Regions from separate parts of the Arthrobacter sp. LjRoot78 genome, predicted to be linked through region 1. Evidence: predicted binding sites of a transcription regulator. Region 1 holds the regulator's gene; the other holds the start of a gene.

Region 1 (15,268 bases):
GTTGCCGGGAACAAAATTTGATTCCTAATAGTTGTTACATTGTGTCGCTTCCGAATATGGGAGGCGCCTAGGATGAGTAAATAATCATGGTTCGCCTGATGAGGGCGGACCTGACGTACGAGGGAGCAAGGCGATACAGATGGTAAAGCAGCCCGTATCCGTAAACGGCGTTGTCCGCTGGAAGGATGTGGGCCTCGCCGATCAGGCAAAGAGCGAACAGAAGGAGCGCAAGATGGTAGTACTTCGTCACGAAATCGGTGATGTTCTGCGCGACGTTCGCCAGCGTCAGGGCCGAACCCTCCGCGAAGTGTCACACAGTGCCCGGGTATCCCTGGGTTACCTCAGTGAAGTGGAGCGCGGCCAGAAGGAAGCCTCTTCGGAGTTGCTGTCTTCGATCTGCTCGGCCCTGGACGTCCCGTTGTCCAGCATGCTCCGCGAAGTCAGCGACCGCGTTGCCGTTGCTGAAGGCGTTGCTGTTCCGGACACCGTCCCGCAGGAATTCTCGCAGCGCTACGGCCGCGATCTTGACCGCGAACTCAATACCGACCTCTCTGACGAACTGGCCAAGGGACTGCTCTCAGGCGCCCGCTGACCGGCACACGTCAGAACCTAGTCTCTGCGCTTGACACGAAGGGCCTCCGGCTAAGCCGGAGGCCCTTCGTTGTCTACTTCGCCTCGTCCTTCGGGAAGCCGTCCCGCTCATACGTCGCGTTGAGCTTTGCCATGTAGGCGGCGAGGGTCTGCAGGTCCTCCACGGGCCATTCCCCCAGCCGCTCACGGAAAACTTCGCGCCGGGCATCCTGGACCTGGTGCATCTTCTCCTCGCCCTTGGGCGTCAGCCGGATGGTCTGGGCACGGCCGTCGAGCGGGTCCGCTTCCTTGGACACGAGGCCGATGCTCTCGAGGAATGCGATCTGCCGGCTAACGGAGGGCTTGCCCACTCCGATACATGAAGCGAGTTCCGTGAGCCTAATGGGGCCTTCCCTGCGGATGACGGTGAGGAGGCCATAGGCTGCCGGCTCCATGTCCGGGTGGACCTGCCGGGAAAGTTGCTGGGAGATGGAGCGTCCGCGGCGCCAGAACAGGCTGATCTGGTGCTCCACGGTCCGCAGGGCCGCGTCGACGCTGTTTTCGGTGGCCCCGGAAGCATCGGGTTCCACAGCTGGGTTGCTCATGGCAACCATTCTATTGGCCGCAGGCGTGAGAGACTTTATCGGTGCGAATCAGCGACTTTTGGCGGCTAATGGACGATGAGTTCGGCGCGGGGTACTCCCGGGTCCTCAGCAGCTCACTGGTGCTGGCAGGTGTCGGCAGCCGGACGGCGGACCAGGCGTTGGCGGCGGGAGTCCCGCCTCGGCAGGTCTGGCTCGCGATCTGCGACGTGCAGGACGTCCCTGCTGATCGGCGGCTCGGCCGGGACATCAAGCCGTCCCGGAACTGATCCGCGGCGCTGCCTGAGGCTGGATGGCTCCGCCCTGACACGCCGCGCAATTGTTCGAATATCTGTTCGGGTCGGGCTATGCTTTTTGCAGAGCGTTTTCCACATACGCAATGTCATCCGGCAGGAATGTCGGTGGGTGCCGTTAGCGTCGGTGATGACAGATAAAGGGCCGCTCAGGCCACTCCACAGCGAGAAAACTAGAGGTGTGAACCATGGCGGCAGCCCCGGATCGTCAGAAGGCGCTCGATGCAGCGCTTGCCCAGATCGACAAGCAGTTCGGTAAAGGCTCTGTCATGCGGCTGGGCGACGAAGTGCGTGCGCCCATTGAAGTAATCCCCACCGGCTCCATTGCCTTGGACGTTGCCCTGGGAATTGGCGGCCTGCCGCGCGGCCGCGTTGTGGAAATCTACGGCCCGGAATCGTCGGGTAAGACCACCGTGGCCCTGCATGCCGTGGCGAATGCCCAGCGCCTGGGCGGTATCGCTGCGTTCATCGACGCCGAGCACGCCCTGGACCCGGAATACGCCGCCAAGCTGGGTGTCGATACCGACGCGCTGCTGGTATCCCAACCGGACACCGGCGAGCAGGCCCTGGAAATCATGGACATGCTGATTGGCTCAGGGTCCCTCGACGTGATCGTCATTGACTCCGTGGCCGCCCTTGTGCCCCGCGCGGAAATTGAAGGCGACATGGGCGACAGCCACGTCGGCCTGCAGGCCCGCCTGATGAGCCAGGCGCTGCGTAAGATCACCGGACGTTTGAGCCAGACCAAGACCACCGCCATCTTCATTAACCAGCTGCGTGAGAAGATCGGCGTCTTCTTCGGCTCGCCGGAAACCACCACCGGTGGTAAGGCGCTGAAGTTCTACGCTTCAATCCGCATCGACGTCCGCCGCATCCAGACGCTGAAGGAAGGCGCTGATTCGGTGGGCAACCGCACCAAGGCGAAAATCGTCAAGAACAAGATGGCCCCGCCCTTCAAAATCGCCGAATTCGACATCATCTACGGCCAGGGGATCTCCCGCGAGGGCGGCATCATCGACATGGGCGTGGAGCACGGCCTGATCAAGAAGTCCGGTTCATGGTTCACCTACGACGGTGACCAGCTGGGCCAGGGCATGGAGAACTCGCGACGCTTCCTCCGCGACAACCCGGAGCTTGCGGCGGAGCTGGAGCGCCTCATCAAGGAGAAGCTGGGCGTCGGCGTCAAACCCGCCGAGGCTGAAAAGGAAGCGTCGCCGAAGCTCAAGGCCGTTGACGGTTTCTAGGGGAACCCGGCGGAGCGGGCCAGGATTCCGATCCCGGAAACCTGGCCCGGCCGGATTCGGCGACGCGGGACCGGACGGGGCTTTGGCCGCCGAGCACGGGTTCGCGCCGGAGCTGGAAGCGGACCACGATGCTGAGCCTGATCCGGCCTCCGTGGCGCGGGCCATCGTCCTGCGGCAGCTGACCACCTCGCCGAAAAGCAGGTTGCAGCTGGCCCGCAAGCTGGCCGAGCGCAATGTTCCGGAGGACGTGGCCGAGGCCGTACTGGACAGGTTCGAGGAAGTCCGGCTCGTGGATGACGCCGAGTTTGCGGACATGTGGGTCCGGAGCAGGTCCCAGACCCGGAAGCTCGCCAAGGGCGCGTTGCGACGCGAGCTTGCAGACAAGGGTATTGAGGCCGACATTGCGGCCCGGGCCCTGGAGCAGCTCAGTGACGAAGCGGAGGAATCTGCCGCCCGTGAGCTCGTCCAACGCAAGCTCAAAGGCACTGCAGACCTCACGGACCGCGCCGAGCGGGACAAAGTCACGCGCCGGCTCGCGTCGATGCTGGCCCGGAAGGGATACCAGCCGTCGCAGGCCTTCCGGATCGTGGGGGAGGTCCTCGACGCCGCAGCCGGTGAGCGTGCGGAAACGGAATTCCTATGAACCGGTACCCTTAACAGGTGAGTTTGACCATTCCCTCCCCAGCGTCCGGCACCAGCACTTCCGCCAGCATCGAGGCAGCACCCGCGGCTGCCCAGCCGCGCACCTATCAAGTGCGCACTTTCGGCTGCCAAATGAACGTGCACGACTCCGAGCGCATGGCCGGAATGCTCGAAGGCGCCGGCTACGTGCCCGCGTCGGGTGAGCATGCGGATGTGGTGGTGTTCAACACCTGCGCCGTCCGTGAAAACGCCGACAACAAGCTTTATGGCAACCTGGGGATGCTCGCGCCGGTCAAGGCGGCCAACCCCGGCATGCAGATCGCGGTGGGCGGCTGCCTGGCCCAGAAGGACCGCGAAACCATCCTGAAGAAGGCCCCCTGGGTGGACGCGGTCTTCGGTACCCACAACGTTGGCGCACTGCCCGCGCTGTTGGACCGCGCCCGGCACAACAATGAAGCGCAGCTCGAGATCCTGGAATCACTCGACGTTTTCCCCTCCACCCTCCCCACCAAGCGGGACTCCGTGTACTCGGGCTGGGTGTCGATTTCGGTGGGCTGCAACAACACGTGCACCTTCTGCATCGTTCCTGCCCTGCGCGGCAAGGAGAAGGACCGCCGCCCGGGCGACATCCTCGCCGAGATTCAGGCGCTGGTGGATGACGGTGCCATCGAAGTGACGCTCCTGGGCCAGAACGTGAACTCCTACGGGGTGGAATTCGGTGACCGTCAGGCATTCTCCAAACTGCTCCGTGCCTGCGGTGAAATCGAAGGCCTCGAACGGGTCCGGTTCACCAGCCCGCACCCGGCAGCCTTCACGGACGACGTCATTGACGCCATGGCTGAAACGGCCAACGTGATGCCGCAGCTGCACATGCCGCTGCAGTCCGGCTCCGACAAAGTCCTCAAGGACATGAAGCGCTCGTACCGCTCCACTAAGTTCCTCGGCATCCTGGAAAAGGTGCGGGAGCGGATTCCGCACGCGGCCATTTCCACCGACATCATCGTGGGCTTCCCCGGCGAAACCGAAGAAGACTTCCAAGCCACGCTTGACGTCGTCGAGAAATCACGGTTCGCCACGGCGTTCACCTTCCAGTACTCCAAACGCCCCGGCACTCCCGCGGCGGACTTGCCGGACCAGCTCCCGAAGGCAGTGGTGCAGGAGCGCTTTGAGCGCCTGACAGCGTTGCAGGACCGGATAGCGGCCGAGGAGAACGCCCGCCAGCTGGGCCGCCGGGTCGAGGTCATGGTCACGGCGCAGTCCGGCCGCAAGGCGGAGGAAACCCATCGCTTGTCGGGCCGGTCGCAGGACCAGCGCCTCGTGCACTTCTCGGTCCCGGAAGGTGCTGAGAAACCGCGCCCCGGCGACCTCGTGACGGTCACCATAACCGAAGCCGCGGCCTTCCACCTGGTCGCGGATCCGGCGTCGGCGGCGGACTACACCCTGCGCCGTTCGCGCGCGGGCGACGCCTGGGACAGGTCCCAGGCCGACTCCTGCGGCGTGCCGGTTCCCGGCAGCGGTTCCGGCGCGAACGGCGCCAAGAGCGGCGTGTCCCTCGGCATGCCGGCGGTCCCCGTCCGCCGCGGCTAGGCAATGGCCAATCCTCCAGCCGACGAGCACCACGAAGTGGACGCCCGCCCAGCAGCGATCGCCGATGCTGACCTACCCTCGGCGGCGGACCGCAATACCGGTAACCCCCGTCCTCCCGTAATCGCTGTGGTTGGCCCCACCGGGTCCGGCAAATCTGACCTCGCCGTTGCGCTGGCACTGGCCCTCGACGGCGAAGTCATCAACGCGGACGCCATGCAGTTCTACCGCGGCATGGACATCGGCACTGCCAAGATCACGGCCGTGGAGCGCAAGGGAGTTCCGCACCATCTCCTGGACACCCTCGACGTCACCGAAGAAGCCAGCGTTTCGGACTTCCAGCGCGAGGCGCGGGCCGCCATCGCAGAGATCCACGGCCGCGGCAAGCGGGCCATCCTGGTGGGCGGTTCGGGCCTCTACGTCCGGGCCGCACTCGACGTGCTCGAATTTCCCGGTACGGATCCGGCTATCCGCGGCCGCCTGGAAGCAGAGCTGGCGGACACCGGTCTGGCCCCGCTGCGCACCCGACTGGAAGCGGTCGACCCGGTTTCAGCCGGCCGTCTGGGCGACGCCCGCAGGGTGGTCCGGGCCTTGGAGGTCTTCGAACTGACAGGGCGCCCTTTCAGCTCCTTTATGCCCGTTCGGGAGTACTTCCAGCCGGCGGTACAGATCGGACTCGAAGTGGACCGTGAGCTCCTGAAGGACAGGCTGGCCCAGCGCGTCCACGTCATGGTTGCAGGCGGACTCCAGGCCGAGGTGCAGCGGCTGGACGCTGCAGGGCTCCGAAACGGCAAGACGGCGTCCCGTGCCCTGGGCTATGCCCAGTTCCTGAAAGTCCTCGACGGCGAATGGGATGCCGGCCAGGCCACGGACGACACCATCACGGCCACGCGGAAATTCGCCCGGCGGCAACTCACGTGGTTCAGGGCGGATCCGCGCATCAACTGGCTTGACTGGCAAGACCCGGACCTGGTGGCCAAGGCCGTGGCCATGTCGCTCAAGACGCCCACCCTGAACCGGTAACCTTGATCCATGGACGAAACCCTTGCACCCGCCCCTGACCGCACTCTCCAGGGGCTGAGCGGCCTGGCCTTCTCCAAGGGCCATGGCACCGGCAACGATTTCGTGCTCGTTGCCGACCCCGAGGGTACCTGGCCGATTGCGCCCGAACAGGTCGCGGAACTCTGCGACCGCCACCGCGGCATCGGCGGTGACGGCCTGATCCGGGCCGTGCCTTCGCGATTCCTCCCGGAGGGGCGCGAGCTGCAGGCAGTCCACCCGGATGCCGAATGGTTCATGGACTACCGCAATGGTGACGGATCCCTGTCGGAAATGTGCGGCAACGGCGTCCGCGTGTTTGTCCACTTCCTCATCGCCGAAGGCCTTGTCCGGCTCGGCACCGGCGATGCCCTGACCATCGGCACGCGCGGAGGCGTCAAGACAGTGGTGCGGACCGATAACGGCTACGCCGTGGACATGGGGCCGTGGGAATTCATCTTCCCGGGCGAGGCCACGGCACGTGCCATGGACTCGCTGGTGACCGCGGACGGCCTGGAAGTACCGCGCCCGGCGCTGTCCGTCAGCATGGGGAACCCGCATACTGTGGTGGCCCTGGCCGAACTCAGCGAACTTGAGGCAACACAGCTCTTCAAGGCACCGCACGTTGATCCGAAGCCGGCGAACGGCACCAACGTCGAGTTTGTCGTCCCTTCCGAGCCGCTGGTCCACGACGGCGTCGGCACAGTCACCATGCGCGTCCACGAGCGCGGCGTGGGGGAGACCCAGTCCTGCGGTACCGGCGCCTGCGCAGCAGCTGTCGCCATCCGGCACTGGGCCGGGCAGGGCGCTCCGGACGCCTGGAATGTGAACGTGCCCGGCGGCGTCGTCGGCGTTAAATTCTTTGCGGGGCCGGAAGGCCACGAACATGTGGAACTTAGCGGTCCCGCGGTGATCGTGGCTAGCGGGACGCTTTCCTGACCCGAAGGATCCTGAAGGACTTCGAGGTGCTTTCCCGGGTGACGGTGAAGCTGCTGTCCAGTTCAGCGGCCAGCCAGCGCTGAAGCGAGTCGGAACCAAGGTTCTTCTGGACCACCAGCCAGGCGGATCCGCCTGCGGCCAGCCGGGGCAGCCACAGCAGCAGCAGGGAGTGAAGCTCGTCCTTGCCGATCCGGATCGGGGGATTGGACCAGATCGTGTCGAACCGGAGGCCGGGATCGACGGCGTCGGGCAGGCTGGCGGTCACGTTGTTCAATCCCAGCAGGCCGGCGTTCTCGTTGGTCAGGGCGACGCAGCGCTCGTTCACGTCCACGGCGAAGACCTGCGCGTGGGGTGCCCGCAGGGCCATGGTGAGTGCGATCGGACCCCAGCCGCAGCCGATGTCCAGCAGGTTGCCCTGGGGTGACGGGGCCGGCACATCGGCGAGCAGCACGGCAGTTCCCTTGTCAATGCCGTCGGGGCTGAAGATGCCGCTGGACGTCTGCAGCCTGCGCGTTTCACCGGCAAGTTCCACGGTTAGCGGTTTGCGGGTGAAGGGCCCGGCAGGCTGGGCGCTGAAATAGTGTGCAGACTCCATAACTCGCCAGATTAGTTGCCCGGCGCGCCGATGGGAAACGAGGAGGGGAACGGGGCACGGAAACCCGTCTGCTAATGTTTAATCCATGTTCTTGATCTTTGAGTAGCCGGCACGGGCACAGCCCGTCCCGCAGCGACGCAGGTATTCACCTTCCGCTCCGTGCGCCGTCAAGCCGTGATTGCCCGGCAGAACGTCCCGCCCGTACTACTTGGAGTCCAGCAATGCTGATCGTCTGACCATGCGCTCTTCTGAACAAGCGCACCCTCCGCAACGTCGCCTGCCCCGCACATCGTCGCCCCACATACCGTCCGTACCGCCGCCCGCTGCGCCGCAGCCGCCGGCACTCCAGGAGCCCGAATGACCAATAGTCGTCAGCCCAGCGCGAATACCGCCCCGCAGACAAACAATCAGCATTATTCTGAAGGTGTCGAATCTTCAAAGGAGAACATGACCAACCAGCCCAACACCGGATCTGATGCAGCCTCCCAGGACATGAGTCCTGAGGAAATCCAGGCCGTCATCGACCGGATTCTGTCCAAGGATGTTCCGGCACGTGCCGCCCACCCCGCATCGGAAAATTCGCGCGGAGTTTTGGGATCGGCGCAGGCGATATCCCGCCAGGACAGCGAACACAGCATCTTCGACGGTGACCAGCAGGACCTTGAGGAACGCCGGGCGCTGCGCCGTACGGCCGGCCTGTCCACCGAACTCGAAGACGTCACCGAAGTTGAATACCGGCAGTTGCGCCTCGAACGTGTTGTCCTCGCCGGTCTGTGGACAGAAGGCACGCTTGCGGACGCCGAGAACTCCCTCCGCGAACTTGCCGCCCTGGCGGAAACTGCGGGCTCGGAGGTTCTGGACGGCATTGTCCAGCGCCGTGCCAAGCCCGACCCCGGCACGTTCCTCGGCTCCGGCAAGGCCCAGGAGCTCAAGGACATCGTGATGTCCACCGGTGCGGACACTGTGGTGGTGGATGCCGAGCTGGCACCTTCACAGCGGCGCGGACTCGAGGACATCGTGAAGGTCAAAGTCATCGACCGCACGGCCCTGATCCTGGACATCTTCGCCCAGCACGCCAAGAGCCGTGAAGGCAAGGCCCAGGTGGAGCTGGCGCAGCTTGAATACCTGCTCCCGCGCCTGCGCGGCTGGGGCGAATCCATGTCCCGCCAGGCCGGCGGCCAGGTGGGCGGCGCAGGTGCCGGCATGGGTTCCCGTGGTCCCGGCGAAACCAAGATCGAACTGGACCGGCGCCGGATCCGCACCAGGATGGCGAAGCTGCGGCGTGAAATCGCAGCGATGAAGCCGGCACGGGAGACCAAGCGGGCCAACCGCCGTCGTAATTCCGTGCCGTCCGTAGCCATCGCAGGATACACAAACGCCGGAAAGTCCTCGCTCCTGAACCGGCTGACCGACGCCGGCGTCCTGGTGGAGAACGCCCTGTTCGCCACGCTGGATCCCACCGTCCGCAAGGCGGAAACGGCAGACGGCCTGGGCTACACCCTGGCCGATACCGTGGGCTTCGTCCGGTCCCTGCCGACCCAACTGGTGGAAGCCTTCCGTTCCACCCTGGAGGAAGTGGCCGATTCGGACCTCATCCTGCACGTGGTGGACGTCTCGCATCCCGATCCGGAAGGCCAGATCGCCGCGGTCCGGGCAGTGTTCAGCGAAGTGGACGCCCGCAAGGTGCCCGAGATCATCGTGCTGAACAAGGCCGACGCCGCGGATCCGTTCGTGGTGGAACGCCTGAAGCAGCGTGAACCCCGCCACGTGGTGGTGTCCGCGCGCACCGGCCAGGGCATCGCCGAACTCCTCAAGGCGATCAGCGAATCCATTCCGCGGCCCAGCGTCAAGATGGAACTGCTGATCCCGTACAACCGCGGTGACTTGATCAGCAAGCTCCACGAAACGGACGCCGAAATCCTTCGCCTGGACCATGAAGAGCAGGGCACACGCGCCCTGGTCATGGTGCGCGAAGGGCTCGCCGCTGAACTGGAATCCTTCATCAGCAATGTCTGACCCCGGGGCCGGAGAAACGAGTGGCTCCGCCGGCGAGCAGTTCGTCATTGAACTGCTCGACCGGGCGGTGTCCGGCATGGGCGGACAGAGCCGCGACGGCCAGCACGAGATGGCCCGGCAGGTGGCACGCGCTATAGACAGCGGCGACCACCTGCTGGTCCAGGCCGGAACCGGCACCGGAAAGTCCCTCGCGTACCTGATTCCGCTGATCGCCCATTCACAGGTCAGCGACAAACCCACCCTGGTGTCCACAGCTACCTTGGCCCTGCAGACCCAGATCGTGGGCAGGGATCTTCCGCGGCTGCTGGAAACCATCACTCCCGCCTTGGAGCGTCCCGTCAAGGTGGCCCTCGTCAAGGGCCGGGCCAACTACGTCTGCCGGCACAAGCTCGACGGCGGGTTCCCCTCCGAGGAGCCGTCAGAGGGCCAGCTCTTCTCACTGGGGGAGGACACCAGCGTCCCGCACTTCGCCGCCTCCCTGGGCGGTCCGGCGTCGCAGCTGGGCAAGGAAGTGGTCAGGCTCCGCGAATGGGCGGAGAAGACCGCCACGGGGGACCGGGACGAACTCATGCCCGGTGTGACGGACCGCGCCTGGCGGCAGGTGTCCGTCACGTCGATGGAATGCCTGGGAGCGCAGAAATGTCCCATGGCTGCCGAGTGCTTCAGTGAACTTGCCCGGCATGACGCAGCCGAGGCCGACGTTGTGGTCACCAACCACGCAATGCTGGCTGTCAGCGCCTTCGAGGGCCTGGCGGTGCTGCCGGAGTACGACGTCGTGGTGGTTGACGAGGCGCACGAGCTCCAGGACCGCGTGACGGGAGCAGTCTCCGGCCAGTTATCCGTGGCCATGGTCCATGCCGCCGCCTCGGGCGCCCGCAAAAACACCGGGATCACTGTTGACGCGCTCAACAACGCGGCCGCCAACCTTGAGCTCGCCATCGCCGGAGTCTCCAGCGGCCTGCTGCCCAACGGCCTCAACGATGAACAACTCGACTGTGTGGACCAGTTGCGGGAAGCCTGCCGCGCGGCCCTTTCCGACTCCAAGGGGGACAGTGCCAACACGGCCGACGGCGGACGCCAGCTGGCGCGCTCACGCCTGATGGTCATCCTTGAGCTTTGCGAACGGCTGATTGCCGCACGGGAAAACCGCGAAGTGGTCTGGTTTTCGCGGAACAGCACCTTCGACCCGCAGCAGGGCTACTCGCAGCCGGACGATGCCGCGCCTGCCCTGATCAACATTGCACCGCTGAGTGTGGCTGGAAAGCTCCGAGACGGTCTCTTTGCCGGCCATACGGTGATCCTGACCTCTGCCACCCTCGCCATAGGATCGGCCTTCGAACCGGCCGCCGGCGGGCTCGGGCTCGTGGGACAAGGCGCACCCAGCTGGACCGGAGTGGACGTCGGATCCCCGTTTGACTATCCCAAGCAGGGAATCCTCTACGTCGCCAGCCATCTGCCGAAGCCCGGCCGCGGGACGTCGCCTGAAGCACTCGACGAGCTCGAGAAGCTGATCCGGGCCTCGGGCGGCGGGGCACTGTGCCTCTTTTCGTCGCGGCGGGCCGCCGAGGAAGCGGCAGAAGCCATGCGCCCGCGCCTGGATGTCAGCATCCTGTGCCAGGGCGAATCGACCATGACCGCGTTGGTGCGGCAGTTTGCAGACGAACCGGATACCTGCCTTTTCGGCACCATGTCCCTCTGGCAGGGCGTTGACGTTCCCGGCGGGTCATGCCGGCTGGTGGTCATCGACCGGATTCCGTTCCCGCGGCCGGATGATCCGCTGATGACGGCACGGTCCCGGGCCGTGGCCCAGGCAGGCGGCAACGGCTTTATGTCGGTTTCGGCCACGCACGCCGCGATCCGGCTTGCCCAGGGTGCCGGCCGTCTGATCCGCTCCACGGGCGACAAGGGTGTTGTGGCCGTCCTCGACTCCCGGCTGTCCACGGAACGCTACGGAGGCTTCCTCCGTGCTGCCCTGCCACCGTTCTGGCCCACTACAGATCCTGCGATCGCTGTGGCTGCGCTGAGCCGGCTGGCCAAGGCTCCGGCGGAGGCCGCTTCTGCCTGACGGGGCGGGGGCGCCTGACGGGGCTCGAGCCGGCGCCGGGTGACCGGCGGCGGCTACGGCGGGCTGCTAGAGCGAGCGAAGGACTGAGACGACCTTGCCCATGATGGTTGCGTGGTCGCCCAGGATGGGCTCGTACTGCGTGTTCTGCGGCAGCAACCAGGTGTGGCCGTCCCGCTGACGGAACGTTTTGACCGTGGCTTCATCATCGAGGAGGGCGGCAACGATGTCGCCGTTGGCGGCGTCGCTCTGCTGGCGCACCACAACCCAGTCACCGTCGCAGATCGCTGCGTCGATCATGGAATCGCCGGACACCTTCAGCATAAAAAGCTCACCGTGGCCCACCAGCTGCCGTGGCAGCGGCATGAGGTCCTCGACGACCTGGTCAGCCAGGATCGGCCCGCCGGCAGCGATCCGCCCGACAAGGGGGACCATGGCCGTATCCGTTGCCGTGGCAAGTTCGGATACAGCCAATCCGCCTACTGTGCGCAGCCGGGCAGGCTTTTCCACGCCGGTGATTTTGGCTGTCCCCTCGTCCAAGGTCAGCGGCATCAGGACCTCCATGGCACGCGGCCGCTTGGGATCGCGGCGGAGGTAGCCCAGCTTCTCAAGCTGCGAGAGCTGGTGGGTGACGCTGGACAGGCTGGCCAGTCCCACGGTGTCGCCGATTTCACGCATGGACGGCGGGTAGCCGTTGTCGTTGACGGAGCGCTGGATCGTTTCCAGAATTTTCTTCTGACGTACTGTGAGGCCCTTCGGCTTCGGTGATGACTGCTGGCTCCGCTGCGTAGCCCTGCCGCCGGTGGCTTGTGCTGCCATGTTCGCCAACGCCTTTCCGTTCTCCCCGGCCTCCGTCGCTGCAGGTGCCGGGAACTTCCGGCCTGAAAATGTCAGACCCTGCTGATCAACTGCAGAAGTGGTTGTTCTGTAGCTCAAACGTAGGCCAGCCCCACAGGTTTTTCAAACATTTGTTCTAGTGAGTCTCGACAATGTTCGTTAATAAGTGCTAGAACAGAACCAGTAAAGTTCGAATATGTGTTCTAGTAGCGAAGTTCTTTCGGTTCTATGTTCGAAAACCGGAACGGGCGGACGTCAGCTTCAGGAACACAGCGGGCAGCACAGTCAGGTCCAGGAGGGCTCAGTTCATGTCAGTTACAAGTGCTTTTCACGGTTCGCGTCATGATGGTTCGGCCAAGCAGGGTTTGGGGCACCATGGCGCGGAATCTCCCATGCAGGGCTTCAACTGGGAGGAACGTCCGGCCGTTAGGACGGCGAAGGCCAGGTCCTCGCAGCCGCCCCTCCGACTGACCCGCCGCGGGCGCATCGTCCTCGTCGGGATTCCGCTGATCCTGGTGTCCGTGCTGCTGATCTCGCTCGCCGGCTTCCTGAACTCGCCGGCGAAGGCGGCGGATTCCGCGTCCGAGCTGTCCTTGACCCCCACCGTGTCGGTGACGGTCCAGCCGGGGCAGTCCCTCTGGGAGATCGCAGGATCCGTGGCCCCCGAACGCGACCCCCGGGATGTCGTGGCCGACATCGTCCAGCTCAACAACCTCGACGGCGGCAGGGTCATGCCGGGCCAGCAGATCTTTGTCCCCTCAAACTAGGGCGCCAAAACCTGCTCCCGGCCGGCCGGCGGCGTCACAGTTTCGGCGGCCCGGCCACCCTCACTTAAACTGTTGAAGTGACTGACCAGCTAGAGCGACTGAACCGACTTCCCCTCCGGACCAACCTTCGGGGCCTGAGCCCGTACGGTGCGCCGCAGCTGGATGTTCCCATCCTGCTCAACGTCAACGAAAACACCCATGGCGTTCCGGCCGACGTCCTCGCCGCCATCTCCGAGGCTGTGACCGCTGCCGCGGCGGGACTGAACCGCTACCCGGACCGGGAGTTCACCGAACTGCGTGAGCGGCTGGCGGAGTACCTTGGCCACGGCCTGGCCGCTGACAACATCTGGGCCGCCAACGGGTCCAATGAAGTGCTGCAGCAGATACTGCAGGCGTTTGGCGGGCCGGGGCGTACCGCCCTCGGGTTCCCGCCCACGTATTCCATGTACCCCTTGCTGGCCAGCGGCACCGATACGGGTTACATCGTTGGCCGGCGTGCGGACGACTATGGCCTCAGTGCGGAGTCAGCGGCCCGTCAGGTCCGGGAACTCCAGCCCAACATCGTTTTCCTGTGTTCACCGAACAACCCCACCGGCACGGGCCTGGGACTGGATGTGGTCGAAGCCGTCTATGCCGCGGGCGAGGCCAGCCAGACAGTCGTGATCGTCGATGAGGCGTACCACGAGTTTGCGCACGACGGCACGCCCAGCGCCCTCACCCTCCTGCCGGGCCGTGAGCGCCTGATCGTGTCCCGGACCATGAGCAAGGCCTTTGCCTTGGCCGGTGCAAGGCTCGGCTACATGGCGGCCGCCCCCGAGGTTACGGACGCACTGCGGCTCGTTCGGCTGCCGTACCACCTGTCCGCCATCACTCAGGCGACCGGCCTGGCCGCCCTGACACACCGCGAGGCCCTCATGGCCGACGTCGAAGACATCAAGCGGCAGCGCGACCGGATCGTCACGGAGCTAACCCGGATGGGACTCAAGCCCGCCGCATCCGACTCGAACTACGTCTTCTTTGGCGGCCTCGAGGACCCCCGCGGAGTATGGCAGGGATTGCTCGACGCCGGCGTCCTGATCCGCGATGTCGGAATCCCCGGCCACCTGCGCGTCACGGCAGGCACTGAGACGGAAACCACAGCCTTCCTGGAAGCCCTGGAACTGATCCTGACCGGGCAGCCCAGCGTCCCGGCCTAAACTGGAGTCAGACCCCGGTTCCCCAGGGAACCAGTTCCCAGACTTCCACCCCGACGGTATTTCTCCTTACATCCAAAGGACACAACACATGAGCACCACCGGATCCATTGCTGCCGAGGCCCGGACCGCACGCATGGAGCGTTCCACGAGCGAATCGTCCGTGCTCGTCGAGATCAACCTTGATGGCACGGGCATCTCGGACATCAGCACCTCGGTTCCGTTCTACGACCACATGCTGACCGCATTGTGCAAGCACTCGCTCATCGACATGACCGTAAAGGCGACCGGTGACATCCACATCGACGTCCACCACACGGTGGAGGACGTCGCCATCACCTTTGGCGAGGTGCTTCGTACCGCCTTGGGCAACAAGGCCGGGATCCGCCGTTTCGGCGAAGCCACGGTTCCCCTGGACGAGGCCCTTGCCCACGCCGTCGTCGATGTCTCCGGGCGTCCCTACCTGGTGCACGGCGGAGAGCCCGCCGGGCAGGAATACCACCTGATCGGCGGCCACTTCACCGGTTCGCTGACCCGCCACGTCTTCGAGGCGATCACCCTGCACGCCGGCATCTGCCTGCATATGAACGTCATCGCCGGCCGGGACCCCCACCACATTGTGGAAGCCCAGTTCAAAGCCTTCGCGCGTGCTCTGCGCGCAGCCGTGGAGCCGGACCCCCGCGTAGAGGGCATCCCCTCCACCAAGGGTGCGCTGTGACCGGCCCGGTCCTCCGGGACGGGGCAATCCTGGATCCTGCCGGAAGCGCGAAGCCGGCCTCACCCGACGGTAAACCCACCGTCACAGTCCTGGACTACGGCTCCGGCAACGTCCGCTCAGCCGTCCGTGCGCTTGAGCGTGCGGGCGCCGAAGTCATCCTCAGCGCCA
Region 2 (15,268 bases), 910 kb from region 1:
CTTCGAAAACACTGTCCTGGCGATGGAACGCTCCGGGCAGCTCCTCCAGCGCGCCGCCGCTTCGTTTTTCACCCTGGTCTCGGCGGATGCCTCGGACGGCATCCGCGCCCTTGAGACCGAGCTGTCCCCGGAGTTTTCCGCCCATCAGGATGCCGTTTACATGAACCGGCGGCTCTTCGACCGGTTCGCCGCCGTGGACACTGCCGGGCTCGATGACGAGTCAGCCAGGCTCGTGCAGGAGTACCTCAAGGAGTTCCGCCAGTCCGGCATCCAGCTCGATGATTCCGGCCAGGACCGGCTCAGGGCGGTGAACGCGGAGCTGTCCCGGCTGGGCACCGAATTCGGGCAGCGCGTCAAGGAAGCCATGAAGACTTCGGCCCTGCTGCTCGACGATGCCGCAGAGCTGGCCGGGCTGCCGGCCGACGACGTCGCCAGCGCCGCCGAGGCAGCACGCGAGGCCGGGCACGACGGGAAATACCTGCTCACGCTCATCCAGCCAAGCAATCAGCCGGCCATGGCATCCCTGGAAAACCGCGACGTCCGGCGCCGCCTCTACCAGGCGTCGATCAGCCGCGGAAGCAGCGGCGGCAGCCTCGACGTCCTGGATCTGGTGAAGGCCATGGTTGCCCTCCGCGCCGAGAAGGCGCGGCTACTGGGGTTCACCAACTATGCCGAGCTCACCGTGGACCGGCAGACGGCCCCCGATTTCGCAGCTGTACAGCACATGATGAACCGTCTGGCGCCCGCCGCGGTACGGAATGCCGACGCCGAGGCGGCCGCCCTTGCAGAGGTTGCAGGCCATCCTCTCGAGGCCTGGGACTGGGCATACTATTCCGCGAAAGTGCGGCGGGAACGTTACAGCGTGGACGAGCAGGCCCTACGTCCGTACTTCGAACTGGACCGGGTCCTTCGCGACGGTGTCTTCTTCGCCGCGACGTCCCTCTACGGTGTCACCTTCCACGAACTGCCCGACCTCAAGGGCTACCACCCCGACGTCCGGGTCTGGGAGGTCCGCAACGAGGACGGCTCCGAACTGGGCCTGTTCCTGGGCGACTACTATGCACGCGAGTCCAAACGCGGCGGTGCCTGGATGAACTCGCTGGTGGATCAGTCCGCACTGCTGGGTACGAAGCCGGTGGTGATCAACAACCTGAACATTTCCAAGCCTCCGGCGGGCGAGCCCACGCTCCTGACCCTGGACGAACTCCGGACCGCGTTCCACGAATTCGGCCATGCCCTGCATGGACTGTTTTCCAACGTGACCTTCCCCCGGTTCTCCGGTACCGCCGTTCCACGCGATTTTGTGGAATACCCCTCGCAGGTCAACGAAATGTGGATCATGTGGCCTGAGGTGCTGGCCAATTATGCCCGCCATCACGTGACCGGCGAGCCCCTTGCCCAGGACATCGTGGACAAGCTCAACGAATCACAGCTATGGGGCGAAGGGTTCGGCACCACGGAGTACCTGGGCGCGGCGCTCCTGGACCTCGCCTGGCATGTGCTGGACGACTCCGGGGTCCCGGCGGATGTCCTGGCGTTCGAAGCCAAGGCTCTCGCGGCGGCGGGGGTGGCCCACAACCTGATTCCGCCGCGGTACCGGACCGGCTATTTCCAACACATCTTCGCCGGCGACGGCTACGCCGCAGGCTATTACTCCTACATCTGGAGCGAAGTCCTGGATGCGGACACTGTGGAGTGGTTCAAGGAAAACGGCGGACTCAGCCGGACCAACGGCGACTTCTTCCGCAACGAACTCCTCTCCCGCGGCAACAGCCGCGAACCGCTGGACTCGTTCCGCTCCTTCCGCGGCCGCGACGCGAGGCTGGAGCCGCTGCTGAAGCGTCGCGGGCTTGAGTAATTCCCCTCCCCTCCCCAACTGACTCGCACTTAACGTCGTGAAAAGCGCGTTTCGGGACGTTAAGTGCGAGTCAGTTGGGTTAACAAACGACGCCGGGCGGTCACCAACAAGGTGACCGCCCGGCGTCGTACTGCTTGTGAAGCTGTTACCAGCCGCGCTCGGCGAGGCGGTGCGGCTGCGGGATCTCGTCCACGTTGATGCCCACCATGGCTTCGCCCAGGCCGCGGGAGGCCTTGGCGATGACGTCGGGGTCATCGAAGAAGGTGGTGGCCTTCACGACGGCGGCGGCACGCTGGGCCGGGTTGCCGGACTTGAAGATGCCGGAGCCGACGAACACGCCGTCAGCGCCGAGCTGCATCATCATCGCGGCGTCGGCCGGGGTGGCGATGCCGCCCGCGGTGAAGAGCACAACGGGGAGCTTGCCGGCGGCGGCGACTTCCTTGACCAGTTCGTACGGGGCCTGCAGTTCCTTGGCCGCGACGTAAAGCTCGTCCTCGGGCAGGGCCGCGAGCTTGGCGATTTCGGAACGGATCTGGCGCATGTGGCCGGTGGCGTTGGAGACGTCGCCGGTGCCGGCCTCGCCCTTGGACCGGATCATGGCCGCGCCCTCGTTGATGCGGCGCAGGGCCTCACCGAGGTTGGTGGCGCCACAGACGAAGGGAACCTTGAAGTTCCACTTGTCGATGTGGTTGACGTAGTCGGCCGGGGTCAGGACCTCGGACTCGTCGATGTAGTCCACGCCGAGGGACTGCAGGACCTGGGCTTCGACGAAGTGGCCGATCCGGGCCTTGGCCATGACCGGCACGGACACGGCTTCGATGATCTTGTCGATCATGTCCGGATCGGACATGCGGGACACGCCGCCTTGGGCGCGGATATCTGCCGGAACGCGTTCCAGCGCCATCACGGCCACGGCACCGGCGTCTTCGGCGATGCGGGCCTGTTCGACGTTGACGACGTCCATGATGACGCCGCCCTTGAGCATCTCGGCCATGCCGCGCTTGACGCGGTTGCTGCCCGTGACGCTGTTGGCGGACGAGCCGGCTTCGCTGCTTACATCAGGTGTAGACACAAAAACCCCTATGGGTAGCTAGATGTTACGTAGATCCGGTCTCTCGGTCCCGGCGCAGGCGGCAGCACGGACGGGAAGCCCACGCCGCGCGCACACCGGATTACCGGATCCAATGACCAGGTACAGCTAATACTAGTCCCACGCTGCGACGCTGCTGAATTCGGGTTACCCCGGCAGTCCCGTCTCTTCCAGCGACTGCCGGTGCACGGTGGCGATCCGCTGGACGACGGTCACCAGGCTGGCGGCAGCCAGGAGGGTCAGCGTCACCAGCAGGACCACACTGGGGAGCCCGAGCCCGGTGAATCCGGTGACCACCAGAACAGAAACCAGCCGCTCTGCGCGCTCGGCAATGCCCACGTTTGCGTGGAAGCCGAGAGCCTCGGCCTTGGCCCGCGCATAGGAGACCACCATGCCAAGCACCAGGCACACGACGGCGGCGATGGCGATCGCGCGGTCCGCGCCTCCCGTGAAGTACCAGATGGCAAGTCCGGCAAACAGGGCGCCGTCAGCTACCCGGTCCAGGGTGGAATCCAGGAAGTTGCCCCAGCGCCCGCCCCGCTCCTGCATGCGTGCCATGATGCCGTCAAGGACGTCGGAGAAAATGAAGGCCGTAATGAAGAGCGTCCCCCACCACAGCTGACCCAGCGGGTAGAACACCAGTGCGCCCACCACCACGCCTGCCGTTCCCACGATGGTGATGGCATCCGGCGAAACACCGATCTTCAGGAGCCAGCGGGCCAGCGGGGAGAACAGTGCGGTGAAAAACCCGCGGGCATGCCGGTTAAGCATGCTCGTCCTCCGGCCAGGCCTCGGCGACCTGCTGGCGGACTTCGCCGAGCGTCTGCGTGATTGCTTTTGTCTGGGCGATGATGGGGAAAAAGTTGCCGTCCCCGCCCCAGCGCGGAACGACGTGCTGGTGCAGGTGGCCGGCGATCCCGGCCCCGCCCACCACGCCCTGGTTCATCCCGAGGTTGAAGCCCCCGGGGTTGGACACCTTGCGCAGGACCCGCATGGAGGTCTGGGTCAGCGCTGCGAATTCCGCGGTTTCCTCCACGGTCAGGTCCGTGTAATCGGGAACGTGCCGGTAAGGGCAGATCAGCAGGTGGCCCGGGTTGTAGGGAAAAAGGTTCAGGACCACGTATGCGGTGCGCCCGCGGTAGACAATCAGGGAGTCTTCGTCGCTGCGGGCAGGGGCCACGCAGAACGGGCAGTCATCCTCGTTCTTGAACTGGTGCTGCCCGCCCTTGATGTAGGCCATGCGGTGCGGGGTCCACAGGCGCTGGAAAGCGTCCGGAACTCCGGCCAGACCGAATTCATCGGTCACGTCGCCGTCGCCCGGATGTCCTCCGCCAGCGCCTGTGTTCTCCTGCACGTCGCCTGCCATTCCGCTTCCGCTAGCTGGTCCGGTTGCGGACGGCGTCGACAATCCTCTGGACGGCTTCGGCCACCGGCACGCCGTTGTCCTGGCTGCCGTCGCGGAACCGGAAGGAGACTGCCCCGGCCTCGGCGTCCTCGCCGCCGGCAATCAGGACGAACGGAATCTTGTCCTTGCTGGCGGTGCGGATCTTCTTCGGGAACCGGTCGGAGGAGATGTCCACCTCCGCACGGATACCGGCGGCCTTGAGCTGGCCCACGACGTCGAACATGTAGTCGTTGAAGGCCTCTGCCACGGGGACGCCCACCACCTGCACGGGCGCCAGCCATGCCGGGAAGGCGCCGGCATAGTGCTCAGTCAGCACACCCATGAACCGTTCCACGGAGCCGAACAGGGCACGGTGGATCATCACCGGGCGCTGGCGGGTGCCGTCGGCGGCCTGGAATTCGAGTTCGAAGCGCTCGGGCAGGTTGAAGTCCAGCTGGATGGTGGACATTTGCCAGGTGCGGCCGAGGGCGTCCTTCGCCTGGACGGAGATCTTCGGGCCGTAGAACGCGGCTCCGCCCGGATCCGGAATGAGCTCAAGACCCGAGGCTTCAGCAACTTCGGCGAGGGTGCGGGTGGCTTCCTCCCAGGTGACGTCGTCGCCCACGAACTTGTCTTCGTTCTTGGTGGAGAGCTCCAGGTAGAAGTCGTCCAGGCCGTAGTCCTTGAGCAGGCCCAGTACGAAGTTCAGCGTGGTGGTGAGCTCATCCTTCATCTGCTCGCGTGTGCAGTAGATGTGGGCGTCGTCCTGAGTCATGCCGCGCACACGGGTCAGGCCGTGCACCACGCCCGACTTTTCGTAGCGGTACACCGAACCGAATTCGAACAGCCGCAGGGGAAGTTCGCGGTAGGAACGTCCGCGGGAGCGGAAGATCAGGTTGTGCATCGGGCAGTTCATCGGCTTCAGGTAGTAGTCCTGGCCGGGCTTGCGCACGGTGCCGTCCTCATTCAGTTCCGCGTCGATGTGCATCGCCGGGAACATGCCCTCCTTGTACCAGTCCAGGTGGCCCGAGACTTCGTATAGGTGCCCCTTGGTGATGTGCGGGGTGTAGACGAACTCGTACCCTGCATCAACGTGCCGCTGGCGGGAGTAGTCCTCCATGGCCTTGCGGATGATGCCACCCTTGGGGTGGAACACCGGCAGGCCGGAGCCCAGCTCGTCCGGGAAGGAGAACAGGTCCAGCTCGGCACCGAGCTTGCGGTGGTCGCGGCGTTCGGCCTCGGCGATGCGCTCCTGGTAGGCCTTGAGTGCGTCCTTGGTGGGCCAGGCGGTGCCGTAGATGCGCTGCAGCTGCTGGTTGTTCTGGTTGCCCAGCCAGTAGGCGGCCGAGGACCGGGTCAGGGCGAAGGCGTTGGAGATGAGCTTGGTGTTGGGCAGGTGGGGCCCGCGGCACAGGTCGCACCAGACGCTGTCCCCGCTCTTGCGGTCCACGTTGTCGTAGATGGTGATATCGCCGGCGCCGACCTCAACATTCACGCCTTCGCCGGCGTCTGCGGCGTTGTTTTTCTTGCCCAGCAGTTCCAGCTTGTAGGGCTCGTCCTTCATGGCCTCGCGGGCTTCGTCCTCGGAGACGACGCGGCGGACGAACTTCTGGTTCTGGTTGATGATCTTGAGCATCATCTTTTCCAGGGTCTTCAGGTCTTCCGGGGTGAACGGCTCGGCGACGTCGAAGTCGAAGTAGAAGCCGTCAGTGATGTAGGGACCGATACCGAGCTTGGCGTCGGGGCGAAGCTGCTGCACGGCCTGGGCCATCACGTGGGCAGTCGAGTGCCGGAGGACGTTAAGGCCGTCCGGGGAATCGATGGTGACCCCTTCGATGTCCGCGCCCTCGGGGAGCGGCTGGTCGAGGTCCTTCAGTTCGCCGTTTACTCGGGCAACAACGACGTCGCGGCGCTCAAAAAAGAGTTCCGCGCCGGTGGTCCCGGTAGTCACCTTGGTCTCTTCGCCGTCGACGATGAGGGTGATCTGCTGGGCATCTGACACGGGTGTCTCCTATTCAAAGTTAAGGCTTCGTAGCTTGTGGCGTACGGGGACCACAGCCAGCCTCGTCCATGCTATCGGTTGGGAGAGAGGCCGACCAAAGCGGCGCGGCCGGCCAGCGCACCTGACCCATCCGGAGTTGAGGTTCAGCTGCCAAGGCCCGTGATGGCCAGGCTGCGGCTGATTCCGTCCAACGGCCCCCGTAGTTGGAGGTCAGGTTCCCAGGTGTCGGTGGATTGCTTTTCCGGGTACGGCAGGGTCTCGGTGCGGCTGAGGTCCCAGGCCATGGTGGCGCTGATGCTGATCCCGCGGGGGCCGGTCCTGCGGGTGTTGCCACGGATCAGGAGCAGGCGGGTGCCGAACAGCAACGGTCCTGCCAGTTCCTGGGCCTCATGGAAGAATACGGAGTCCACACAGCCGGTTCCGTCGTCGATGCTGATGAACACCACCCGCCGCCCGCCGCGCATCGGCGGTGTCTGCGTGGCAATCCGGACCCCGGCCACCAGCACTTCGGTGCCGTTCCGGAGCCCCAGGAGCTTGTCCGCGGTGGTGACGCCCAGCCGGTCGAGCAGGGGCCGGTGGCTGGCCATCAGGTGTTCGCTGACATCCACCGCCATCAGGTCAAGTTCTGCCCGCACGTTTTCGATCATGCTCGGAGCTGGAAGTTCGGCCTTCAGGTTCTTGAGTTCAACATCACCCAGGGGCAGGGACAGCTGGCCCTCGATCACCTCAATGCCTTTCTTACCGGGGCGGTTCTGGAGGGTCTGGAGGTGCTGGACGAGGTCTGCCCGGTTGGCGGCTCCGCCGGATTCCCGGTGCAGCGCGTCGAATGCTCCGAGCTGGGCAAGCCGCTTGATGCTGGGCTTGCTCAGCCTGGAGCGGGCCCTCAGGTCTGCCAGCGAGTCGTAGGGCTGGCCGGCAACGATCCTTTTGAGTTCGGCCCCGGAAAGCCCGTAGATGCCGTTCAGGCTGAGCCGGATGCCCAGCTTCCCGCGGTCGGGCCCGGATCCGACCCGCTCCACCCGGTACTCTGCCTGGCTCCTGTTGATGTCCAGGGGCAGGATGGGGATCCCCAGCCGCCGAGCTTCGGCCACCAGGAGCCTCTTGGGATACATGCCGGGATCGTGTTCCCATAGCCCGGCGAGGAAAGCTTCCGGGTGGTGGGCCTTCAGCCAGGCCGACTGATAGGTGGGCACGGCGAAGGCTGCTCCGTGTGCCTTGCAGAATCCAAAGCTGCCAAAGGCCTTGAGTGTTCCCCAGACCTTGTCCACGACCTCCGGGGTGTAACCCCGTGCCCGGGCTTCCTTGCGGAAAAATTCCTCCACTTTGGGTTCAAGGAGTTCATTCCCCAGGGCACGCCGGAATTCATCCGCCCGGGCCAGGCCGCACGTGGTCATGACGTCGAACGTCTTCAGGATCTGTTCGTGGAAGACCGTCACGCCGTGGGTTTCCTGGAGCACAGGTTCGAGGTCCGGATGCGGATAGACTTCCGGCGCGAATCCGTGCCGGTGTTCGAGGAAGGGCCGGACCATGTCCGATTTCATGGGCCCCGGGCGGAACAGCGATATGTCGATAATGAGGTCGTTGAATTCCCGCGGTGCCATTTTGCCGATGAGTTCCCGCTGGCCGGGAGATTCGATCTGGAAACAGCCAAGGGTATGCGTGCTCCGGATCAGCTCGTAGGTTGGTTCGTCATCGAGCGGTACGGCGTTGAGGTCGATGTGCCCGTCTGCCGAGATGAAGTCCGGCCCCGTGCCGTCCGGTCCGGGAGGATGTGCACCGGCAGCCACCACCTCTGCCTTTGAGGGGTGCAGCCGGATGACCTCACGGACGGCAAAGGCCATGGCGCTCTGCATTCGGACGCCGAGGACATCCAGTTTGAGCATCCCCATCGGATCCATGTCGTGTTTATCGAACTGGCTCATGGGCAGGCCAAGGCCGCTGGGCTGGACGGGGGTCCGGTCCAGCAGCGTGGCGTCGCCAAGGATTACGCCGCAGGGGTGCATGGAGATGTGCCGTGGCAGGCGGTCGAGCCTCTCTGTCAGGTCAACGAGCAGGTCGAGTTGCTGGTTTTCCGCGAATTCGCGTTGCTCCACCCTTCCTGCGAATTCCTTCAGTTCGGGTTTTTCCACCAGGGCCTCACGGAAGTTCCTTGCCGAGAACCGCCACAGCTGCTTGGCGATCTCGCCGATGTCGCCGTCGTCCATGCCCAGTGCGTGGCCGGCGTCCCGGACGGCACCGCGAGCGCGGTAGCCGTTCTGCATGCTCATGAGCGTGACGCGTTCCGCCCCGAAGCGGTCAAAGATCCGGCGGTACACGTTGTGCCGCTCGGCACTTTCGACGTCGATGTCGATGTCCGGAAGCGTTGCCCTGTCGCGGGAAAGGAACCGCTCGAAAATGAGGTCGTGCTGCAGCGGGTTCACCTGGCTGACATCGATCAGGTAGTTCACCAGGCTGGAGGCCCCGGAGCCCCTCGCCGCGGCCCTGACCCCCATGTCCAGGATCATCCGGGACACCTCGGCCACTGTGAGGAAGTAGGAAGCGAAGCCAAGGTTGGCGATGATCCTCAGTTCGTGCTCCAGCCGTGCCCGCATTTCCGCTTCGGCCCGCCCTGATATCCCCGGGAACCGCCGGCTGATGCCGGCCTCGCAGCGCCTGGTCAGCTCAACCAGCGGATCGCCATCAATGCCGATGACCGAAGCTTCGGGAACCACCGGCTGCTTCCACCCCATGTCCGCGACCGGGTCCATCCGGCAGCGGTCCGCGAGCGCCTCGGTTTGGCCGAGCAATCTGGTGAGGTCGGTGGCGCCGTAGCCCGCGGCATGGATGACCTCCTTGCCGAGTTCGAGCATTTGGGCGGAGGTCTTCAGCCACCCCCGGCCGTTGGGCTGAAGCAACGGCTCCTCAGTCAGTTCGGTCAGGGATTTCAAGGTGCGGGCAGAATCCAGCACATCCGCCGTTGCAGCCCCGTCTTCCGCGCAATACCGCACGGCGTTGGTCAGGACGGCCGGAACCCCGTGCTCGGCAGCAAGCTTGAGCATGCGCACGGCATGGGCAGTGCTCAGCGGCTCCCCGGGAGCGCTGAGGTGGGACACCACTTCTGCTGCCACGGTTCCCTTCGGCATGCTGTCCAGCCATTGTTTGAACAACGTGCGGGGGCGAAGGTACCGGCGGCCGCTCATTGCCCTGCCAACGTCTGAATCCGGCCCCACCAGCACAGTCAGCACCGGTTCCAGTGTTTCCGGGTGCAGCGCCCGGGAAGCGATTTCGGCGCGGGTCACCGCAACGGGCACCACTCCCCCGGCCTTGCCTGACGTACGGGCATGGGCATCTGAAATCAGGCGGCAGAGGGCCCGGTAGCCGGCACCTTTGTTGTGTCCGTGGGCAAGTACAACGACGCGGCCCGCGAGCTGGGTGCGGAGGTCGCCGTCGTCGTCATAGACCGCAAGGTCAACCCCGACGACGGGATCCAGTCCCGCCGCCATGCAGGCTTTGAGGTGTTTGACAGTGCCGTACAGGCCGTTCCTGTCAGTGCAGGCAAGCGCGGTGGCGCCGTCCGCGGCGGCCGCCTGGGCAAGCTCATCCGGCCAGGACACCCCATAGTGGGCGCTGAAGGCGGTGGAAACGTGAAGATGGGTGAAGCTCATGCTGATCGCGGCCTCAGGGCATCGTGGATCTTCAGCAGCCGCCACCGGCCGCTGCCGATGTTCCTGGTCAGGTCGAGGGTGAGGGCTTCATCCGGCGCCGCCTCCTCATCAGCGGGACGGACCTGGACGCGCCAGATCTCGTGGTCCACCAGTCCCGGGCCGGTTCCCAGTGGTGCGCGGGTTTCTTCGGCCCACCACTGCCTGCGCTCAAACCAGCGCACGGGCTCTGCGCAAACCGTGTATTGACGACCGGCCCAGGTGAGCGCCGAGGGCTGGCCGGCGGGCGTGCAGACGACGTCGACACCCTCGCTGAACAAGCCCATCGGCGCCTCCCGGAAGTGCACTCCCCCTGACCGCCACGCGTGGGCGCAACGGCGCAGGGGAAATCTGAAATGATTCGTTCGAAACAATTCTTTCGAATATATCTTCGAATAATCAAGTCTACGCCGGAGCCGGGACAAAACCTATACAGCCCTTCCCGGAGACGGAGCCAGGAGCTGTGCGGGACAGCCGGGCTTCAGCGCCGCCAGCAGTACGGGGTGGTTGTTGACACCCGGAGAAACCCGTAGCGCTCCAGGATCGGCCGCGAGTATCCGGTCGAATCACTGTGGATGAGTTTCTTGCCCAGCTTCACTGCGGACTGAGCGCGGGCCGCGGTGACTGCACGGTATATCCCTTGGCCGCGCCACTCTTACCGCGTTGCCCGCCCCAGATTCCCGCAAAGTCGGCACCCGGCGCCGACTCCAGGCGGCCCGCGCTCACGATCGACCCCTGGTGTTCGGCAACCCTAAGCTCCATCCCGTCGCCGTGCGCCATGCGACGCAGGAGCGCTTCGGCGTTCTCGTCCGAACCCTTGCCATGGAGCCCGGGTGCATAGTCATCACCACGGGTTTTCCACTCCACCCGCACAACTGCCGGATCCCCGCGGAAGTACGGTGATCCGAGCGCCCCGATGCCGCAAACATTCGAATGTATCTTCTAATGATTCACGTCTGCGCCGGAGCCCTGACAAAACCTGAATCAGGGGTGGACGGACGCGGGCGAGGGGGGGCAGGATTGAGCCATGAGCTCCCATGACGCACTCCTGAAGCACGTAGCCATCGCCGCCAAGGATTCCACCTTGGTGGCGACTTTTGATATAGACGGCAATATCCCCGGGGCGGGCGCCTATGTCGTTGGCCTCGTCGCAGCCACACCGGATCATTCCCATCAACGAAGAATGGGGATCGAGTTCATGAACGGCGAAGCTGTGTCCTTCTACTGCTTCAGCCACGACGGCACCGAGGAGAATTTCGACCTCAGCGGCGTTTCGCATTCCGGCAGCACCATTACCGGCAACTTTCCCATGAGCACGGTCCTGGGGCTGGAGAAGGGTCACCTGATGACAGCCTTCAGCGACGCCGACGGCCGGGAATACCAGGCGAACGTTCCCGTGGAGGAATCGCTCTGACGGAGGAATCGCTCTGAGCCGCTAGCTGCGCTTTGAACCGCTAGCTGCTGGCGTTGTGCACTTTCATCTCAAGCTCGGTGAAAGCCGTGATCATCGCACGGTACGTCTTCTCCACAATGTCCGGATCGATGTCTTTTTTCTCGGCGGCGGCACGGACATGTTCGATGACTTTCTCCACGCGGCCCGGAGCCCTGACCTCGGCGTCATCACCCTTCAACGTTCCGGAAATCCGGATCAGACGTTCACGGCGGGCAATCAGGGTGACAATCTGCTCATCAACTTCATCGACGGCCACGCGGACAGCTGCGAGCTGCTCCCTGTCGGCCTGGGCGTCTTTGTCGTGTCCGTGATTTGTGGGCATGTGCATGACAGTATCTAAGAATGCAGCCTCGAGTCGACTTCATTTCATTAGGCGTCCGCAGTGTCGAGGCCTCCCGCGCCTTCTACGTGGACGGCCTGGGCTGGCCGGTCCACCGGGAAGTCCCCGGCGAGGTGGTCTTCATCCAGGCCAACCACGGCCTCATTCTTTCCCTCTGGGACGCAGGCCAGATGCAGGCCGAGGCGTCAGTGGGCAGCCCCGCCGGGGTCCCCTGCGTCACGCTGAGCCACAACGTGGGGAGCGCGGCGGACGTTGACCTGGTCGTGGCGGAAGCAGAGGGGGCCGGCGCCACCGTGGTGGCGCCGCCGAAAACCCAGCCATGGGGCGGCTACACGGGGTACTTCGCCGATCCCGACGGCTTCCGCTGGGAAATCGCCTTCAATCCCACGTGGGCCGTCGACGCCGGCGGCAACGTCACAGTCTAGAGTCACCGGTCCGGAGGCCGGCTAGAACAGGCTGCCCACCGGCTGGATGAGCTCGGGCGAGTCATTTTTTACATTCCCGACGGCGGTGCCCACGGCATCAATGGTCCAGCCTTCGGCGACGTCGTGCGCACCCGCACGAACCAGATCCACCAGGCCGGCAGCGTCATCCGCCTGCGGATCCAGCCACGCCTGCATGGTCTCGCGGTTCATGGGCAGCGGCACCCTGTCGTGCAGTGCGGTGAGTTCGGCGAGCATTCCGCCGCCATAGCCCTCGGGCGGCGAGTCCGTAGTCATGATTGAGGTGGACAGCATCCACCGGTGCGGGTCGCCCTCGGGCTTGGACGGGTCCTTCCACCATTCGTAGAGTCCTGCGAACACCAGGGGCCGGCCGTCCTTCGGGTGCACATAGTAGGGCTGCTTGCCGCGCCCTTCACCCTTCCATTCGTAATAGCCGTCGGCCGGCACCGCGCAGCGCCGGGACCGGGTCGCTTTGCGGAAGGCCGGCTTCTCGAGGACGCTTTCGCTTCGCGCATTGATCATCTTCGAGCCGATGGAAGGGTCCTTGGCCCAGGACGGCACGAGCCCCCACCGGGCCACATGGAGCTGCCGGACCGGACTGCCGTCCACCAGCCGTGCCAGCACGATGGGCACATCGGCGGTCGGAGCAACATTCCACGACGGCGGAACCACCAGTTCCTCTTCCAGTTCGGCGTCAAACTCTGCCAGCAGGTCCCCGACAGCCCTGGCCATCACATAGCGTCCACACATGGCACCAGCATGCCACCGCCCCGATGCAGTGTCACCCGGCGTAACCCGAGGGGGCAGGGACAGGGGTGCGGTGCCCCGGCGCCCGGGGAATACCGGCCGACGGGTTACCGTTGAGTGGAAAGACAGCTGCTTTGATAACGACGAGCACTAACGATACTGAGGAGAACTCTGTGGATTTCACTCCCGAATCCGGCACCATCACCATGTTTTCGACTACCTGGTGCGGTTACTGCAACCGTCTGAAGAAGCAGCTGGACGCCCAGGGCATCGGCTACACCGAGATCAACATCGAAGAAGTCGAAGGGACAGCCGACCTCGTGGAGCAGCTCAACGGAGGCAACCGCACGGTACCCACCGTCCTCTTCCCGGACGGTACCGCTGCCACCAACCCGTCGGCAGCCGAAGTGAAGAGCCGGCTCGCCGCCTAGCCCGCTCGCAGGCTGGCGAAATCCGCGTAGTCCAGCTGCGCATACCCGGCATAGGTGTTGATGACCGCAGTTTCGATGGCGGCCACGTCCAGCCCGGGGACGAGGTCGTCAACGGCACCGGCAGTGGCCGGGTCCCAGTCAAGCCCGAGGGCCGCGTAGCTGGCTTCGAGGACCTTGCGGATCGGCGCGGAATTCTCCACCACGATCACCGAGCTGAACAGCCAGCCACCCGACACCACCCGCTGGGCGGTGCCGATCAGTTTGACCCGGTGCAGAGGATCTGCCGGGTCCAGGCCGTGGACGCTGAACTCCCCGGGGCAGTACTCCCCCGGGATTTCGCCGACGGCGGCCTGGACTCCGGCGTTCCGCAGCGCGTCGGCCAGCATCCCGCCGAAAAAGGCAAAGCGCCCCTTGGCGCCGGCGATGGCATCGGCATGGGGCTCCACATGGTCCACGATCAGCGTTCCCTCGTGATACGCCGCAGCCCGGCCGCCGGCCTTCCGGACCAGCGGCTCAAATCCGAGCTCCCGGCACGCCTGCGCTGCCGCCTCAAAGCCGGGAAGGTGCGCGTCGCGCTGGCCAAAGGCGACCGTCGGAGCCGGGCGGTACAGCCTGAGCGTCGGGCCGATCCGCCCGGTCTTGGCCATGCCCAGCAGCTCAATGCCGAATTCCAGGTCACGGGCCGCGCCCAGCGACTGCTCCTGCCGGACAATGGTCAGCGTGGCGGGTGCGCCGGCCGTATGCTGCATCTTGCTAAGCTCCCTTATGGTCATTCTGCAATTCCTGGTCGTCGCCGCCGCCTTCGCCGTCATTGACGCCATCTGGCTCAAGACGATGAACCCCTTTTACCGCGGACAGATTGGTGAACTGCTGGCCGACCGGCCCAATCTAGGGTACGCGGTGGTCTTCTACGTGATCTACATTGCCGGCATTGTGTTCTTCGCCCTGCGACCCGCGCTCGACGGCGGCAGCTGGCTTAGCGCGGTGGGCTACGGTGCCGCCCTGGGCGCCTTCGCCTACGCCACTTACGACCTCACCAATGCCGCGACGCTGAAGACCTGGCCGCTGCAGCTGATCATCGTGGACATCCTCTGGGGCGCAGCGCTGACTGCCCTTGCCACCCTGGCCGGCTGGCTGGTGTTCCACAGGAACTAGCGGCCGCAGGAGCCAGGTTCCGCGGAAGACTACGTCTTGCGGAGCGTCAGGATCTGCTCTGCCCGGCCGAAGGGCCCGTCCAGGTCGTGGAGCACCGTGGACGTCAGTCCGATGCCGTCGGCTCCGAAGGAGACGGCGTTGTCGAGGCCCAGCCAGTCGCCGGCGGGTTTCCGGTACATGTGGATCTGCAAGTCCAGGTTGGGGAAGGCGTAGCTGTCCTTCCCCGGAGGTACCCGCGCCGCTATTCCGTTGGCGGTGTCCACCAGGCCCATGAGCCGCGCCAGGTCGCCACTGTCGGCCTTGTCCGTCAGCGGGTGCGCGGTTCGGATCCAGACTGTCCCGGAGCCCGGGCGGTGTCCGTCGGCAACACGCATTTCCAGGGACCGGATGTAGCCTCCCGGCCAGACGCTCGCGGCGTCGTACGGAGAGCACTTTTCCGGTCCGGGAATGCAGGCATCTTCGACGGCGGCGACCGCCGAAGTGTCGGACGTGATCATCCGCCACGCGGTGAGACGGATGGCCACGCGCCCCCCAGCCACGAGTTCGGCCTGCAGCAGTTCGATGGTGCGGCCCGGGCGGAGGGTGGTGGTGACGACCTCAAACTCGCCGCCGGGGATCAGTCCCAGGATCTCGTAGCTCAGGCGCGCCATCCTGACGTCGTCCCGCGGGGCATGCCGCTCCAGGC

What was found. The regulator LexA, encoded in region 1, represses DNA repair genes until DNA is damaged. The targets are predictions, from matches to a motif close to TCGAACANNTGTTCGA.
Region 2: the regulator LexA is predicted to act here: its motif matches at 10,394-10,409, upstream of ACSQ1X_RS11730 (DUF6504 family protein).

Annotation. Positions count from the first base shown of each region.
Region 1 is NZ_CAXUTG020000001.1:1,619,253-1,634,520, forward strand. It holds gene ACSQ1X_RS07450 (helix-turn-helix domain-containing protein) at 140-592, shown strand; gene ACSQ1X_RS07455 (MarR family winged helix-turn-helix transcriptional regulator) at 666-1,175, opposite strand; gene ACSQ1X_RS07460 (DUF3046 domain-containing protein) at 1,217-1,441, shown strand; gene recA (recombinase RecA) at 1,654-2,709, shown strand; gene ACSQ1X_RS07470 (regulatory protein RecX) at 2,861-3,352, shown strand; gene miaB (tRNA (N6-isopentenyl adenosine(37)-C2)-methylthiotransferase MiaB) at 3,370-4,938, shown strand; gene miaA (tRNA (adenosine(37)-N6)-dimethylallyltransferase MiaA) at 4,942-5,958, shown strand; gene dapF (diaminopimelate epimerase) at 5,968-6,912, shown strand; gene ACSQ1X_RS07490 (class I SAM-dependent methyltransferase) at 6,893-7,507, opposite strand; gene hflX (GTPase HflX) at 7,955-9,523, shown strand; gene ACSQ1X_RS07500 (ATP-dependent DNA helicase) at 9,516-11,588, shown strand; gene lexA (transcriptional repressor LexA) at 11,655-12,404, opposite strand; gene ACSQ1X_RS07510 (LysM peptidoglycan-binding domain-containing protein) at 12,815-13,189, shown strand; gene ACSQ1X_RS07515 (histidinol-phosphate transaminase) at 13,267-14,385, shown strand; gene hisB (imidazoleglycerol-phosphate dehydratase HisB) at 14,474-15,100, shown strand; gene hisH (imidazole glycerol phosphate synthase subunit HisH) at 15,097-15,268, shown strand, end outside.
Region 2 is NZ_CAXUTG020000001.1:2,527,196-2,542,463, forward strand. It holds gene ACSQ1X_RS11700 (M3 family metallopeptidase) at 1-1,858, shown strand, start outside; gene pdxS (pyridoxal 5'-phosphate synthase lyase subunit PdxS) at 2,004-2,930, opposite strand; gene pgsA (phosphatidylinositol phosphate synthase) at 3,096-3,719, opposite strand; gene ACSQ1X_RS11715 (HIT family protein) at 3,712-4,302, opposite strand; gene thrS (threonine--tRNA ligase) at 4,325-6,334, opposite strand; gene ACSQ1X_RS11725 (DNA polymerase III subunit alpha) at 6,478-9,978, opposite strand; gene ACSQ1X_RS11730 (DUF6504 family protein) at 9,975-10,301, opposite strand; gene ACSQ1X_RS11735 (hypothetical protein) at 11,042-11,428, shown strand; gene ACSQ1X_RS11740 (chorismate mutase) at 11,469-11,795, opposite strand; gene ACSQ1X_RS11745 (VOC family protein) at 11,810-12,232, shown strand; gene ACSQ1X_RS11750 (SOS response-associated peptidase) at 12,254-13,000, opposite strand; gene ACSQ1X_RS11755 (mycoredoxin) at 13,171-13,428, shown strand; gene ACSQ1X_RS11760 (lipoate--protein ligase family protein) at 13,425-14,177, opposite strand; gene ACSQ1X_RS11765 (DUF2177 family protein) at 14,194-14,583, shown strand; gene ACSQ1X_RS11770 (thioesterase family protein) at 14,613-15,268, opposite strand, start outside.